DNA from 2 places in the Collinsella sp. AM44-11 genome. Region 1 is predicted to be linked to the other one. Evidence: riboswitches for the same ligand, from Rfam matches in the RefSeq annotation. Region 1 holds a riboswitch; the other holds the start of a gene.
The links. A riboswitch is a leader RNA that binds a small molecule or an ion and turns the genes downstream of it on or off. The one in region 1 is predicted to bind thiamine pyrophosphate.

Region 1 (7,306 bases):
GGCCGTTGGAGAGCGCGTACTGGAATTCGGTCAGCGTGCGGTGGAACGAGACTTCGCGCTCATACTCCTCGGGGCGGAAAATGGCAATGCGCTCCTTAAAGTCGTTTTTTGCGCGTCGATTGGTAAACATGGCCTTGGCCTGTGCATCGATGGTGATTTCCTCGTTGGAGTCGATAGGGCAAACGCCCATGGACGGCCAGAAGCCTACGCCGTCATCGTGCTTGGCCACGGTCTCGCGAATGCGACTATAGATTTGATGGACGGTGTCGTGCTCAAAGGGGATGAGTATGCAAAAGTCGTCTTGGCCCCAGTACCCTGCGACGCCCATGTCGGCATTCTCGATGTCTTTGAGGACTGTACCTACGTCGGCGAGCACGCGGTCGCCCTCGGCCTGTCCGCGCCATTCGTTGAACAGTCGCATGTGCCCCATGTCGACGGTGGCGATACACCAAGCGCCGTCGCGCCTTGTCTGGAGAAATGCGTTGGCGCGCCGCATAAACTCGCTGGGTCGACAGAGGCCCGTGAGCATATCGATGCGCTCGGCGATGGCGCTTTTGCGCTCTATCTCGGGTATGGGGAGGCTGTCGTTGGGGACAAGTCCGCCGGCCGTGCGAAGGCGACGGTCGAGTTCGCCTAAAACGGCGGTCGCTTGATTGGTTAGGCGCTCGTAAAAGGCCGGAACGACTAGACAGACGGGGGTAATGGTATCGCCCGCGATTCGAACGGGAGCGAAAACGGCCTCTTTTAGATGACGGACCAGTTGCTCGAATGCCTCGTGGTCCAAATCGTTGCTGAGCACGACAAACTGGACGCTTCGTGAGCGGTAGACGCGACTCCTGCCACGGGTGATCGACAACATGCGGCCTGCGTATTCGGCGAGCATGTTGTCGACAGCCTCGGCTCCGTAAAGCTCGTTGAGCTTTGTCGTGCCGCGAACGCGCACCGCTATAAGCCCCGTCTCGCAACAGTCGCGACGGCAGGCATCGATAGCGTTGAGCAACATGCGCTGCGTTCCAAGGCCCGTGGCGGCGTCGACGGTCTCGGCAAGCGAGTGGTTGACGAGCTCGCCAACATAGAGCGAGGGGACATTTCCGTCGCCGTCGATACGAAACCCGCGAGCACGGCAGAGAACGTAGTCGCCGGCGGCGTTGCGTACGCGGTATTGCATGACGCGACGGTGCTTGGAGCCGTTATAGATCTGGTCGATATCGTCGCTATAGGCCTCGAGGTCATCGGGATGGACGCGCGTTTTCCAGTAATCGTGGCAGTTGTCTATATGCTCCGAAGGAAGGCCAAGGTCGCGCATAGCGCCTTGTGACCAAAGGGTGCGATGTTTGTCCAGGTTCTCGATAAAGAAATAGCGGCCTTCGTTGAGCATCGAAAGGGCGTCGAAAATGCGATCGCTTACTTCGAAATCGTCGGCGTGGACTTGCGTGATATTGCGTCGATCAAGGTGCACGGCATGGCGCAGCTTGTAGTCGTACATGCGATGGTCGGCATCGAGCGTCATGCGATTGGAGGCTTCGCCCAGGGCGGGGTCGGCGTGTGACACTCCGTAGCTAAACGAGTGAGGCATCTCGGAATCGTTATTTTTGAGCAGGACCTCTCGACAGTGCTCCAGACGTTCGGCAAGGTCATCCTCGGTCGCGATTGTGGACAGGATGGCAAACTCGTCGCCTCCCAGGCGAAATGCCGCCTCGTCCACCTTCATATACAGCTTGAGATAGAGGCTCACCTGCAAGATATAGCGGTTGCCCTCGTCGTGTCCAAAGATGTCGTTGCAGTGCTTAAGGTTATCGATGTCGATAAACGCCATGGTTACGGGCAATTCCTGCTCCCAGATTTCCTCGAGGGAACGGGTAAAGCCGCCGCGGTTGCCAAGACCGGTGAGCTCGTCGGTAAAGGCAGTCCTGATCAGATCGTCCTGACGCTCGAGAAGGTCACGGATGGTCTTTTCGAGCGTCTCGGTGTAATTGCTGGCGATATCCATGCTGTAAGCGGCTTCCTGAGGTCGGGGTGTATTGCGTCGGGCGAGCTCGTTGTACACACGCGTTGCTGCTCAACGCTTTGCGTGTATCCAGGCCCCCGCCTTGCTGCGTCGCTGGTTTAATATGTCGGTCCGTGTTCGCTGTTGATAACTATTGAGTAGTATAAACAACAATAGAGGATTGTATATGGGTGCCCCTGCCGCGGGCGGCTATTATTCGCCAATCGGTAGCGTGACGATGCGATGCTCGATATAAATGCGACTGAGTCGATATATGTTGGCGGGTATACTTGTTCCGCTTTAAAACACGGGAACGGAGATGGTCGCATGGCACAGCCAGACACGACGCGCACGGTGGGGCTTGCGCTCGAGGGAGGCGGCTACCGCGGTATGTATACGGCGGGCGTGCTCGACGTATGGATGGAGCACGGCTTAACCTGCGACCATATGGTGGGTGTCTCGGCGGGCGCGGCGTTTGGCTACAACTTTAAATCGCGCCAGATTGGCCGCGCCATTCGCTACAACAAGGCCTATTGCGCCGACAAGCGCTATGCGAGCGTGACGAGTTGGTTGCGAACCGGTGATATGTTCAATGCCGAGTTTGCCTATCATGAGGTACCCATCGAGCGCGATCCCATCGATCTGGAGGCATATCGCGCCTGCCCCATGCGGTTTACGTGCGTATGTACCGATCTTAAGACGGGGCAGGCCGTCTACCATGACCTGCCCTATGGCGACGAGCGCGATATCGAGTGGATCCGTGCGTCGTCGGCGATTCCCGTGGCGACGCGTCCTGTTGCCATCGAGGGTCGTAAGTACTTGGATGGCGGTGTTGCCGATTCCATTCCCAGCGCTTGGCTGTTTGCGCAGGGTTATGACCGCAACGTGGTGGTGCTGACGCAGCCGGCGGGCTTTGTAAAGCAGCCCAATAGCGTGATGCCTATGCTGCGTCGCGTGTATCGTCACTATCCGGAGTTTGTTGCGGCGCTTGAGCGTCGGCACGAGGTCTACAATGCCACGCTCGATGACCTGGCGCGTCGCGAAGCCGCTGGCGAGATCTTTGTGGTGCGGCCGAGCGAATCGGTGAAGGTGCCGTCGCTGTGCCGCGAGCCCGATGAACTCGAGCGCATCTACCAGATCGGCCGTCGCGATGCGGAGGCGACGTTGCCCGCGCTGGAAGCGTATCTGGCGGGGTAGAGCAACTTGCCGTGTGCTCGGCGGAAAGCGCGTCCCAGAATTTGCGCTCAAAACGGGATGCAGTTTCCCGGACGGCGGGTTTTGGAAACGGCATCCCAGAATCTGCGCCTAGAACGGGATGCGCTTTCCCATTGGCCCTCTATATGGAAAGCGCATCCCAGAATGGACGTCCAAACTGGGATGCGCTTTCCGCTGTTGAAGATATAGGGCTGCGGAGCAGCTGCTCGGCATGAGTCTATGCCTGCTGCCAGGTGTCGACGAGCTCCTTGGCTGCGGCGTGGGGGTCGTCGGCACTGCAGACGGCGCTCACCACGAAAAAGCCGTCGACGCCGGTTGCCTTGAGCTGCGGCAGGTCGGCTTTCTTGACGCCGCCGCCCACCACAATGGGCACGGGGCTTGCTGCATGGAGGGCAGCCAGGTCCTCAAAGCTCTTGGTGATGATGGAGCCGTCGGCCGCACGTCCGCAGTCGCGCTTGGTTTCGGTCTCGTGGAGCGGGCCTACGCCCAGGTAATCGACCAGGCTCATGTCGGCGGTCTTGACGTACTCGAGCATCTCCTCGCAGCGGGCCGAAAGACCCACGATGGCATCGGGGCCCAAAAGTTTGCGGCAGACCTCGACGGGGATGTCGCTCTGGCCAACATGCACGCCGTCGATGGCAATACCCTGCTCGCGTGCGGCAAGTACGCAGTCAAGGCGGTCGTCGATCAGCAGCGCGACCTGCCCGGTTTTGCCGGCCTGAGCGATGGCCTGCGCGGCATCGCCCGTCAGTGCGATGATCTCGCGGGCGCTTGCCACCTTGGAACGCACCTGAATGCAGGTAAAGCCGGCGTCGAGCGCCTGGGCCACCACATCGCCCACGGGGCGTCCGAGGGTGTTTTCGGGGCCGAGTACCAGATAGGCCGAGATATCAAGGTTGTCGCGGATGCTCACTGTGCTTCCTCCTGCTTTTTGATCTGCGCTTCCATGCGCTCGAGCTTGCCAGTCATGGTGTCGGTAAATCCGGGTCGAATATCGGCCTTGAGCACGACTTCGGTGCGGATGCCCTTGCTCGCCAACACAAAGGTTGCGTCGCGCACGACCTGCATGACTTCGTCCCAGTCACCCTCGATCTCGGTGAACATCGAGGTGGTGCGGTTGGGAAGGCCGCTCTCGCGAATGACGCGTACGACCTCGGCGACCTCGGCAGATAGCTCGTCGCCGGTGCCGCACGGGGCGATGGCTACGGCGACGAGCGTGTTCATACCGGCATTGGTTGCGGGCTCGGACATGCCTTATGCCTCCTCGAGCTCGAGTTGGTTATCGGCAATGTCCTGGGCGGTCGCGCGGTAGAGCTCGTCGATAAAGGCGACCTTAAAGCTTGCCGGGGCATCGGCAACGGCGGCGGCACGCGTGCCGGCAACGTTGTAGGCGGCGGTGCCGCAGATGGCCGCCGTAAACGGGTCGGCGGCGCAGACATACACGGCCAGCACGCCGCCCTGCGAGCAACCGCAGCCGGTGATTTTGGACATGAGCGGGCTGCCGCCGTGGGACTTGGCCACGGTCGTGCCGTCGGTAATCAGGTCGACTTCGCCCGAGACCACAACGGCGCCGCCGGTGTAGCGGGCGAGCGCCACGGCGGCGCCGCGGGCGGCGTCTACCGTGTCGGTGGTATCGACACCGCGCACGCGACTCAGATCGGCCGCTTCGCCCTCAAGGCCCCACAGGCCGGCGAGCGCGATAATCTCGGAGGCATTGCCGCGCACGATGGCGGGTTTGTACTGCTTGAGTTCGCCTACCAGCTGGGTGCGCAGACTGCCGATGCCCAGGCCCACCGGATCGAGCACCCAGGGCTTGCCGGCGTCGTGTGCCGCCTTGGCCGCGCGGGGAATCGTCTGCTCGTAGATGGGGAAGAGCGTTCCCATGTTCAGATAGATGGCGCCGCCGCCGGCAACGAGCGCCTCGCCCTCGTCGGGCAGATAGACCATGGCGGCCGATCCGCCCACGGCGAGCTGCGCGTTGGCGACAAAGTCAATCGTCACCGTGTTGGTGATGGAGCCCGCCATCGGATTGGTGGCGCGAATCTCCTCCACGGCCTTGACCACGTTTTGCTTGAGCTGTTTCGAATCGATCACTGCACATGCCTCCTTGGCATAGAAAAGGGGCGCTGTGCATAGACAGCGCCCCTAAAAAGGCGGCATGCTCCCTACGCCAGCATTAACTGACAGGTTCAAAGGATTGGGCCCCATGCCCTCTCAGCCTTGTGGTTTGCACCGCCGGCACTCCCGCATCGAATCTGTTGTTCCCTATACTAGCGCATCGGTACAATAGACGGGATTAAGAATGACCGAGGGGGCCTTATGATTAAACTTGTGCTGACCGATATGGACGATACGCTGATTCCGGCCGGGCATGACGGCGCCAGTGACTACGCCATTGAGGGTATTCGCGCCATGCAGACGGCTGGTCTGCACTTTGGCCCGGTTTCGGGTCGCCAGCCGTCCGCGATGGGTTGGATGTTCAAAACTCGTTCCGAGTGCTTTTCGACCGGTGCGTTCTGCAACGGCCAGGTCATGTTTGTCGACGGTCAGGCGGTCGCTTCGCGCGCGACCGACAACGATGCCCTGATGCGTCTGGCCGATTACCTCGAACAAGAGACCGACGATACCTATCTAAAGGTCTACAGCCTGGGTGACGACTTTTGGGATAACGATGCCTATTGCGTGACGAGCGACCCCGAGCGCGTGCGTCGCGCCATGGAGTCGGGCGGCAACGCATGGCTCAAGGGCGAAGAGGCCCCGTGCCGTCCTGTTGTCGATGATGCCCCGGTATACAAGGCGAATATCTGGAGCGCCCGCTCGCGCGAAGAGCTCGCTGAGCTGCGCGAGCGCGTTGCCGCTGAGGTGCCGGAGCTCTCGCTTGTGTTTCCCAACAACCGCGTGCGCCTATTCGATATTCTCCCGGCCGGTTGGGACAAGGGCTGCGCTGCGCTGGAGCTGGCGCGCGCTTTGGGCCTGACGCCCGATGAGGTGGCCGTATTTGGCGATTCCGATAACGATCTGCCCATGATCGATGCCGTTCCCAACTCCGTTGCAGTCGCCAATGCCAACGAGGCCGTCACGGCTGCCGCGCGCTGGCATATCGGCGCTGCGGCAGACGATGCGGTTGCCGGGGCTCTGCATCAGATTGCCGCCTGCGCCGCGACGGGGGAGATGCCGCCGTTTATGCGTCGGATGGACGCGACGGGTCTTGGCATCACGAACGTCTAGGGAGAAGGCTATGAAGCTTCAGCAGCTCAGATATGTCGTCAAAGTTGCCGAATGCGGCAGCATCACCGAGGCCTCGCGCCGGCTCTTTGTGTCGCAGCCTTCGATTACCGCGTCGATTCGCGATCTCGAAAACGAGATGGGTGTGCACATCTTTGAGCGCACCAACAAGGGCGTCATTGTGTCCGAGGAAGGCGAGACCTTCTTGGGCTACGCGCGCCAGGTGCTCGACCAGGCCGACCTGCTCGAGGGCAAGTACAAGGGCGCGTCCGAGCAGGTGCCGCACTTTAGTGTGAGCTGCCAGCATTATTCCTTTGCCGTTAATGCGTTTGTCGATGTGATCCGTGAGTTCGATGCCGCGCGCTACGACTTTACCCTGCGCGAGGAGCAGACTCACGAGATTATCGAGGACGTAGCGCATATGAAAAGTGAACTGGGCATCCTGTATCTGTCGGAGCATAACCGCGAGGTTATCGAGCGCATGCTGGCGGTCAACGAGCTCGTGTTCGAAGGGCTCTTCTGCGCCACGCCGCACGTTTTTGTGTGTGCCGACCATCCGTTGGCTGACCGCTCCAGCGTGACGCTCGAGGACTTGGAAGACTACCCGTTCCTGTCCTATGAGCAGGGCAGCTATAACTCGTTCTATTATTCCGAGGAACTGACCTCGACGTTTGAGCGCCGCAAGAATATCCGCGTGCGCGACCGTGCGACGTTGTTCAATTTGGCTATGGGCCTTAACGGTTACACGGTGTGTTCGGGTGTGATAAGCCATGAACTTAACGGCCCCGGTATTATCTCCATTCCGCTCGATGTAGACGAGTACATGGAGATCGGCATCATCACGCGCAAGAACACGACACTTACGCGCTACGGGCAGGC
Region 2 (7,306 bases), on a different contig from region 1:
CATTCTGAACATCCTCGGCCGTCGCGATTAAAGCGCGGCATTGCGATGCTTCCTGCCGGACGCGGTAAAACGATGTGAAAGGCGGTCCTTCGGGGCCGTCTTTTTTGTACGCGGCGGGGTATCATGGATGGGAAAAGCCGATAGCGGCAGCGACAGGAAAGGTGACCACTTATGGCAGACGTCGACAACAGGAACCGTAACCGCAGGTCCAACCGAGCGGGTCAGCCCAATCCCAAGCGCGAGGCCCGTGCCAAGGCCGCCGAGCGCCATGTGATGACTGTGTCCGAGGCCTGCGCCAAGGATATCGAGCGTTCGCTTGCCGGTGTTCGCGAGTTTGACGGCATGCCCACCGGCTTTGTCGCGGCGATGAAGGCCAAGGTTCAGACTGCTGTGGCCCCCGAAGAGCAGGTCGCCGAGGACGTCGAGAACGCGGAGACTGCCGAGGTCGAGGCAGCGCCCGAGACCGAGGCGGCGCCCGAGCCCGTCGAGGAGCCTGCCGAGGAAATCGCCGAAGCTGAGTCCGCGCCTGCTGAGGAGCCCGCTCCGGTCCTGCCCGAGGTCACTGTGCTTGATGCCTCCGCCACGCAGGCAATCCTCGATAACGGTCGCGGCTATGCGCAGTTCTGCGACATGGCCGTGCTCGCCTTTGCCTCGTTTACCAATCCGGGCGGTGGATATATTCAGGGTTATCTGGGCCAGGAGGCCACGCTGTGCGCCGATTCGTATCTGTACAACGTCCTCGATAAGCAGCGTAAATGGTACGGTGAGAACCGTCGCCGCAACATCAACTGTGAGCTGTACCGCAACCGTGCGCTGGTGGTGCCCGCGGTGCGCTTCGAGCGCAAGCATGTGCACGCCTATGCCGACGTGATCGTCGCCGCTGCACCCAACGCCAAGCGTGCTCGCCAGGAGTACCGCGTGAGCGACGATGCTCTGCTGGATGCCCTGCGCGACCGCATCCGCTTTGTGCTCGCCATCTGCGACGAGTTGGGTCGCGAGAAGCTCGTGCTGGGCGCATGGGGCTGCGACAACAACGGCTTTGATGCCGAGGCCGTGGCCGAGCTCTTCCGCAAGGAGCTCGCATCAGGCGACTTCAAGGTCAAGCAGGTCTTCTTTGCCGTGCCCTCTACGCGCTGGGACGAGGACTTCGCCAAATTCGAGCACGTGCTGGCAAACTTCCCCGAGCGAAACGAGGAGTCCTATGCTCAGGTTGCCGCCCGCGCCGCAGCCGCCCGTGCCGCCGAGCAGGCTCAGGCCGCTGCCGAGGATGACGAGGATGACGACGACTGGCGCAAGTACCTGTAAACGGTGCTCGTGATGCGATATACCGAGCCGACGGGAGAGGCTGCTCCTGTCGGCTTTTTATTGAGTGGGGAGCTTACGATGAAAAACGTTCTGTGCTTTGGTGACAGCAACACCTATGGTTACGATCCGGCGGGCATGCGCGACGGTACCGCGGTGCGCTATGCGCAGGATGTGCGCTGGTGTGGCGTGGTCCAACGTGACTTAGGCGAGGGCTGGCATGTAATTGAAGAAGGCCTCAACGGCCGCACGACGGTACGCGACGACATGTGCCATCTGGACACTAACCTCAACGGCATTCGCGCGCTTCCGATGCTGCTCGAGGCTCATAAGCCGCTGGACGCCATTGTGATCATGCTGGGCACCAACGACTGTAAGACGGTCTTTAACGTGACAGCTTCCGATATCGCCCGTGGCGCCATGGCGCTGATTCGCGCCGTCCGCGCGTTTCCGTGGACCGACGCTGCGCCTTGCCCGCGCATCCTGCTGATGGCTCCTATCAAGATCAAGCCGCAGATCGCCGATGTATATATGACCGATTTTGACGAGCGTTCCGTCGAGGCATCTGAACATTTTGGCGAGTACTATGCGCGCGTGGCCGAGCAGTTTGGCTGCGACTTTTTGAATGCCGCCGAGTTTGCCGAGCCGGGCGATATCGACTATCTGCATATGATGCCCGAAAGCCACGAGAGCCTGGGTCACGCCGTGGCAGCCAAGCTCAAAGAGATGCTCGGTGAGTAGCACGGTCCCAAGCCACCGCAAAGGGGACAGGCACCTTTGTGGTGGTTTTGCCCGGGTAAACGAACGGATTGGCTGCCATATGGGCATGGACGAGCTCATCGACCTCTTTGCCGAGGGCGATGAGCTCGTCTCCAATACCGCTTTTGAGGATTTGGATCTTGCCTACGACGTGGCGAACGGCGCGACCTTCGATGGCGTTGTGTTCCGATCTTGCGAGTTCGATAGCGTTGACTGGAGCGGCTCGACGTTTCGCGACGTGGTGTTTCGCGGTTGCCGCTTTATCCGCTGCAACATGGAAGGCTGCTGGCTCAGCCGCTGCGACTTCGTTGACTGCTCGGCACCGGGACTCAACTTGCTCAAGGCGCGCCTGTCGAGCGTGTCGTTTGGATCGTGCGATTTGAGCTATGCGAACCTTTCGGAGGGACGCATTGGCCCTATGACAGCATGCGATACACGTCTGAGAGAGGCTGCGTTTCAGGGTGCCAAGCTGGGTCAGATACGCCTGGATGGCTGTGACCTGACGCGTGTTGATGTGTTCAAGACGTCGCTTTCCGGCGTTGATGTGTCGCGCTGTACATTTGCAGCGCCCGTTGTTTCGGGCGATTACCATGAGCTGCGTGGCCTGACGGTCAATGCCGAGCAGGCGCTGGCACTCTCGGGTTTGTTGGGAATTCAACTCGCCGACGACTAGACGCCCCGGCCCTTTGCTCGACCGCTATCTAAAATCAAACCGTCGCAACATCCGATGATTTTTCGCGTTTGCACGATTTTCATCGAATGTTGCGACGGTTTTTGGTGCAAGGTAGCCTGTCTCTTTTTGGCAGGTTACTGGCTATTTAGTACTGCCACATGTGGTTGACGGGGCCAGAGCCTTTGCCCATGTCAAAGCCGGCGGCGAGAGCGCCCGTTAGGTAGGCCTTGCCGGCGTTGACGGCGTCGGCAAGATCCATGCCCTGAGCCAGCGCGCAGGCGATGGCGGACGAAAGCGTGCAGCCGGTGCCGTGTGTGTTGTCGGTCTCGATGCGCTTGTGGCGGAACCACGTGGTGAGCGGATCGCCCAGATGGTTGCCCTCGTCATCGAGTGGCGCGGGTTCGGCCAATACATCGTTGGCCTCGTTGACAAGATGCCCACCCTTAACGAGGGATGCGCAGCCAAAGCGGCGGGCGAGGAGCATGGCAGCATTTTGCTGCGTGCGCTCGGAGTCGACCTCGTAGTCGAGCAGGGCCATGGCCTCGGGAATATTGGGCGTGATAACCGTCGCCAGCGGGAACAGGCGGCGGGTGAGCGCCTCGGCGGCATCTTCGGCAATCAGCCGTGCGCCCGAGGTGGCTACCATGACGGGGTCGACTACCACGTTTGTCGCGTTCCAGGCGCTCAGGCGGTCGGCGATAACCTCGATAATCTCGGCAGAGGAAACCATGCCGATCTTGACGGCGCTTGGGCGGATATCGTCAAATACGGCGTCGATCTGCGCAGCGACGATATCAGGGGAGATATTCTGCACGGCGGTGACACCGAGCGTGTTTTGTGCGGTGATGGCGGTGATGGCCGTCTCGGCATACAGGCGGTGCGCCGTGATGGTCTTGATGTCGGCCTGAATGCCGGCGCCACCGCTGGAATCGGATCCTGCGATGGATAAAACGGCAGGTACCTTACTGCGATCCATGTTTGCTCCCTTGTTCGGTCGGAATCAAATGGGTCTTTAAGCCAGCATTATAAAGATGCCCGGGCCGACTCTATGTCGAACCCGGGCGGGCGATGCAATCTTTACGCAAATGTAAGCAAATGTTCACACGTCAACAATTGACGAACACCATGTTACCGATTGTGGCTCCGGTGACGAGTTAGTCCTCCATGCCGAGGTCGATCGTCGTGCCTTCGAACACCTTGTTAACGGTGCGGACGGCGCACATCTTGCCGCACATGGTGCAGGTGCCCTCGGTGGCGGCGGGGGACTCCTCGTAGCGCTTCTTACCGGTGACCGGGTCGAGAGCACACTCCCACATGGCATCCCAGTCGAGCTTGCGGCGTGCCTGACCCATCTTGTCGTCCATATCGCGGGCGTGCGGCACCTTTTTGGCGATATCGGCGGCGTGTGCGGCGATCTTGGTGGCCATGAGGCCGTCGAGCACATCCTGGGCGTTAGGCAGGCATAGGTGCTCGGCCGGTGTCACGTAGCACAGGAAGTCGGCACCGGAGCTGGCGGAGATAGCGCCGCCGATGGCAGCGGTGATGTGGTCGTAGCCCACGCCGATATCGGTCACCAGCGGCCCGAGCACATAGAACGGGGCGTTGTGGCACAGGCGCTTCTGCAGTTTCATGTTGGCGGCGATCTCGTCGAGCGCCATGTGACCCGGGCCCTCGACCATGACTTGGACGCCGGCGGCCCAGGCGCGCTTGCACAGCTTGCCCAGCTCGATCATCTCGGCGGTCTCGGTGGCGTCATTGGAGTCGTAGAGACAGCCCGGGCGGCAGGAGTCGCCGAGCGAGATGGTCACGTCGTACTCGTGGCAGATCTCGAGCAGCTCGTCAAAGTACTCGTAGAAGGGGTTTTCGTTGCCGGTAACCTCCATCCAGCCAAATAGCAGCGAGCCGCCGCGGCTGACGATGTTCATGAGGCGGCCGGTCTCCTTAAAGGTCTTGGTGACCGATTTGTTGATGCCGCAGTGGATGGTCATAAAGTCCACGCCGTCCTCGGCGTGCGCGCGCACGACCTCGAACAGGTCGTCCTTGGTGAGCTTGACCAGCGGCTTTTCCATGTAGCCGATGGCGTCGTACATGGGGACGGTGCCTACCATGAGCGGCGTCTCGTCGATGAGCTGCTGGCGGAACTGGCGCGTTTTGCCCGAGTTGGAAAGGTCCATGATGGCGTCGGCGCCAAAGTCCTCGGCGATCTTGACCTTCTTCCATTCCTCGGCGGCATCGGCCTTGTCGCCCGAGATGCCCAGGTTGACGTTGACCTTGGTGGACAGGCCCTCGCCGACACCAAAGGCGCGCATGCCCTTTTTGATATGCACGATGTTGGCGGGAATGGCGATGCGGCCGTCGGCCACGCGCTCGCGGATGTACTCGGGGTCGCGATGCTCGCGCTCGGCGACTTTCTTCATCTGCGGCGTGATCTGCCCGGCGCGGGCGAAGTCGATTTGCGTGACGAGCTTGGGCTCGGTCTGTGTGCTCATTGGCACGGCTCCCTTCGTTGGCATTACCCATATCAGGTTTGCGGGTCAGGGCGGGCGCGCCCAGTCTCAGCCTGCCGTCTTGTCCTGCAAGCTCCCCGTTTATGTAATGGGCTCAAGTATAGCTCGAATGGGTACGATTGGCCTAACGAGCGTGCCTGTGGGGAGGCGAACATGGAAGACAAGCATCTATATCGAGAGACGCAATGGGATGTATCGGCCGAGGAAAGCCGTGCGCACCATGGCCTTGTCGCGATTGGTTTTGCGGTGCTTGCCGTGCTGGTGATTGCCTTTTGTATCTGGACGTTTGGCGGTCACGGCGGCGCTGCATGGGAGTTCGAGGCCGACGATGCCCTGCCGATCATGACAGTGAAGGTTACGGGCGGCAATACCGTTGCCGCGCCGGGCGACTATTGGTATTCGCGCGACGAGTTTGTGCAGCTGCAGCTGAGCGGTGGCTCCATTCCTGGTGAAGAGATCGAGCGCGTGACCTTCGATGCGTCGCTTAAGACGCTGTCGGTCGAGCTCAAAGATCAGGGGGACGTTCCCACGACCATGGACATTGCGCTGACGGAATGGCGCCTGGAGCCTCCGACGGGTGTTGCGGTGTCCGAGGTTGAGCATGTCAAGATTACCTATCAGGACGGCTCGACAAATGAAATTGCCAAAGCCGACGGCTTGGCGGAATAGACGCCGTGCCTAGGCGGCACATTCAAAAGTAGCGGTGGTCCTACAAGGCCTGCTCGTTCAGGAAGACCAAAGTGTTTTTATTTGAAAGCTCGGGAAAGTGGCGATAACCAACGTCGAACGCGGTAAGTTCGCTTACATCCTCGAGCTTGTTTTCTGCCATCCACCGCACCATGGAGCCGCGCGCCTTTTTGCTGGCGGTCGACCGTTGGATGGGCTTCCCGTTGCGGATACCCTCGCCAAAGAGGCATGTGACGGCCGTGGCGTCGCCCGCGAGATGGGGCAGAACGGCTTTGGCATACTCTACGCTGGCGAGGTTGACGATCGTGGTGTTTGAGCCTGCCGGGGCGATAACCCGCGCGAGCTTGTCGCTCCAAAACGCGTAGAGGTCTCGGGCATCGTCAACGGCGAGCTTCGCGCCCATTTCCAGCCGATACGGTTCGACGGCATGAAAGGGGCGAACGCACCCGTAGAGGCCCGAGAGGATCCACAGATGGTCTTGCAGCCATGCGAGCTGCGCGGAATCCATCACCTCGGGCGCCATGCTCTGGTATTGAATGCCGTGATAGGACATGACGGCAGGGGAGAGGTGACGGGCGAGTGCGGGATTGTCGAGATCGCCGTTTCCCAAGATGGGCCCGAACTCATGCAGGGTGTTGAGGCAAGGCCCCAGCAGTTTGTCACTCACGTTCCATAGCGCCTGCAGACCGCCGCTGCCTTCATTCCGCTCGATATCTTGCAGCGCGCGGTGGATGCGAGCCGTCTCGTGCGCAAAAGGTGGAATGCCCAGGACTTCAAAAGCATCTTGGGCCGAGCGCATTTGCTTGGCGGGTGAAACGATGACCTGGAGCATGAACTCTCCTATGCCAAAAAGGAAGTTGCGGTGGAATACGGTCTGTTTTGGTCGTTTATGGGCCAGTTTAGTCCGTATTTCACCGCAACTGATGAAGGGTTGGTTAGGCGCGCTCGAGGAAGGCCTTGTAGCCGCGATAGGCCTCGTAGATATCGGCCTTGTTAGCGACCTCCCACAGGGCGTGCATGGACAGGACGGCAACGCCAGAGTCGATGACGTTCATGCCGTACTTGGCCATGATGTAGGCGATGGTGCCGCCGCCACCTGCGTTGACGCGGCCGAGCTCGCAGGTCTGGAAGTCAACGCCCGCCTCGTCCATGATGTCGCGGATGAGGGCCACATACTCGGCGTCGGCGTCGTTAGAGCCGCCCTTGCCGCGGCTGCCCGTGTACTTGTTAAAGCACAGGCCACGACCCATGAAAGCTGCGTTCTTGGTCTCGAACTTGCCGGCATAGCCCGGGTCGAAGCCGGCGGACACGTCGGAGGAGAGCATGCGGCTGCGGGCGAGCGCGCGGCGCAGGGCCAGCGGGCTATCCTCGCCGGCGA

Region 2: linked by a shared signal. The riboswitch ahead of thiC (phosphomethylpyrimidine synthase ThiC) and the one ahead of thiM (hydroxyethylthiazole kinase) in region 1 are both predicted to bind thiamine pyrophosphate.

Annotation. Positions count from the first base shown of each region.
Region 1 covers NZ_QSFE01000006.1:50,238-57,543, forward strand. Annotated here, with positions in the region: gene DW943_RS05270 (EAL domain-containing protein) at 1-1,990, opposite strand, end outside; gene DW943_RS05275 (patatin family protein) at 2,315-3,184, shown strand; gene DW943_RS05280 (thiamine phosphate synthase) at 3,420-4,115, opposite strand; gene DW943_RS05285 (thiamine-binding protein) at 4,112-4,453, opposite strand; gene thiM (hydroxyethylthiazole kinase) at 4,457-5,296, opposite strand; TPP riboswitch at 5,348-5,458, opposite strand; gene DW943_RS05295 (HAD-IIB family hydrolase) at 5,522-6,430, shown strand; gene DW943_RS05300 (LysR family transcriptional regulator) at 6,441-7,306, shown strand, end outside.
Region 2 covers NZ_QSFE01000003.1:163,200-170,505, reverse strand. Annotated here, with positions in the region: gene DW943_RS03310 (Bax inhibitor-1 family protein) at 1-31, shown strand, start outside; gene DW943_RS03305 (TIGR02452 family protein) at 172-1,305, shown strand; gene DW943_RS03300 (SGNH/GDSL hydrolase family protein) at 1,384-2,043, shown strand; gene DW943_RS03295 (pentapeptide repeat-containing protein) at 2,123-2,734, shown strand; gene thiD (bifunctional hydroxymethylpyrimidine kinase/phosphomethylpyrimidine kinase) at 2,880-3,710, opposite strand; gene thiC (phosphomethylpyrimidine synthase ThiC) at 3,889-5,223, opposite strand; TPP riboswitch at 5,216-5,331, opposite strand; gene DW943_RS03280 (hypothetical protein) at 5,395-5,910, shown strand; gene DW943_RS03275 (YaaA family protein) at 5,951-6,760, opposite strand; gene DW943_RS03270 (aminopeptidase) at 6,864-7,306, opposite strand, start outside.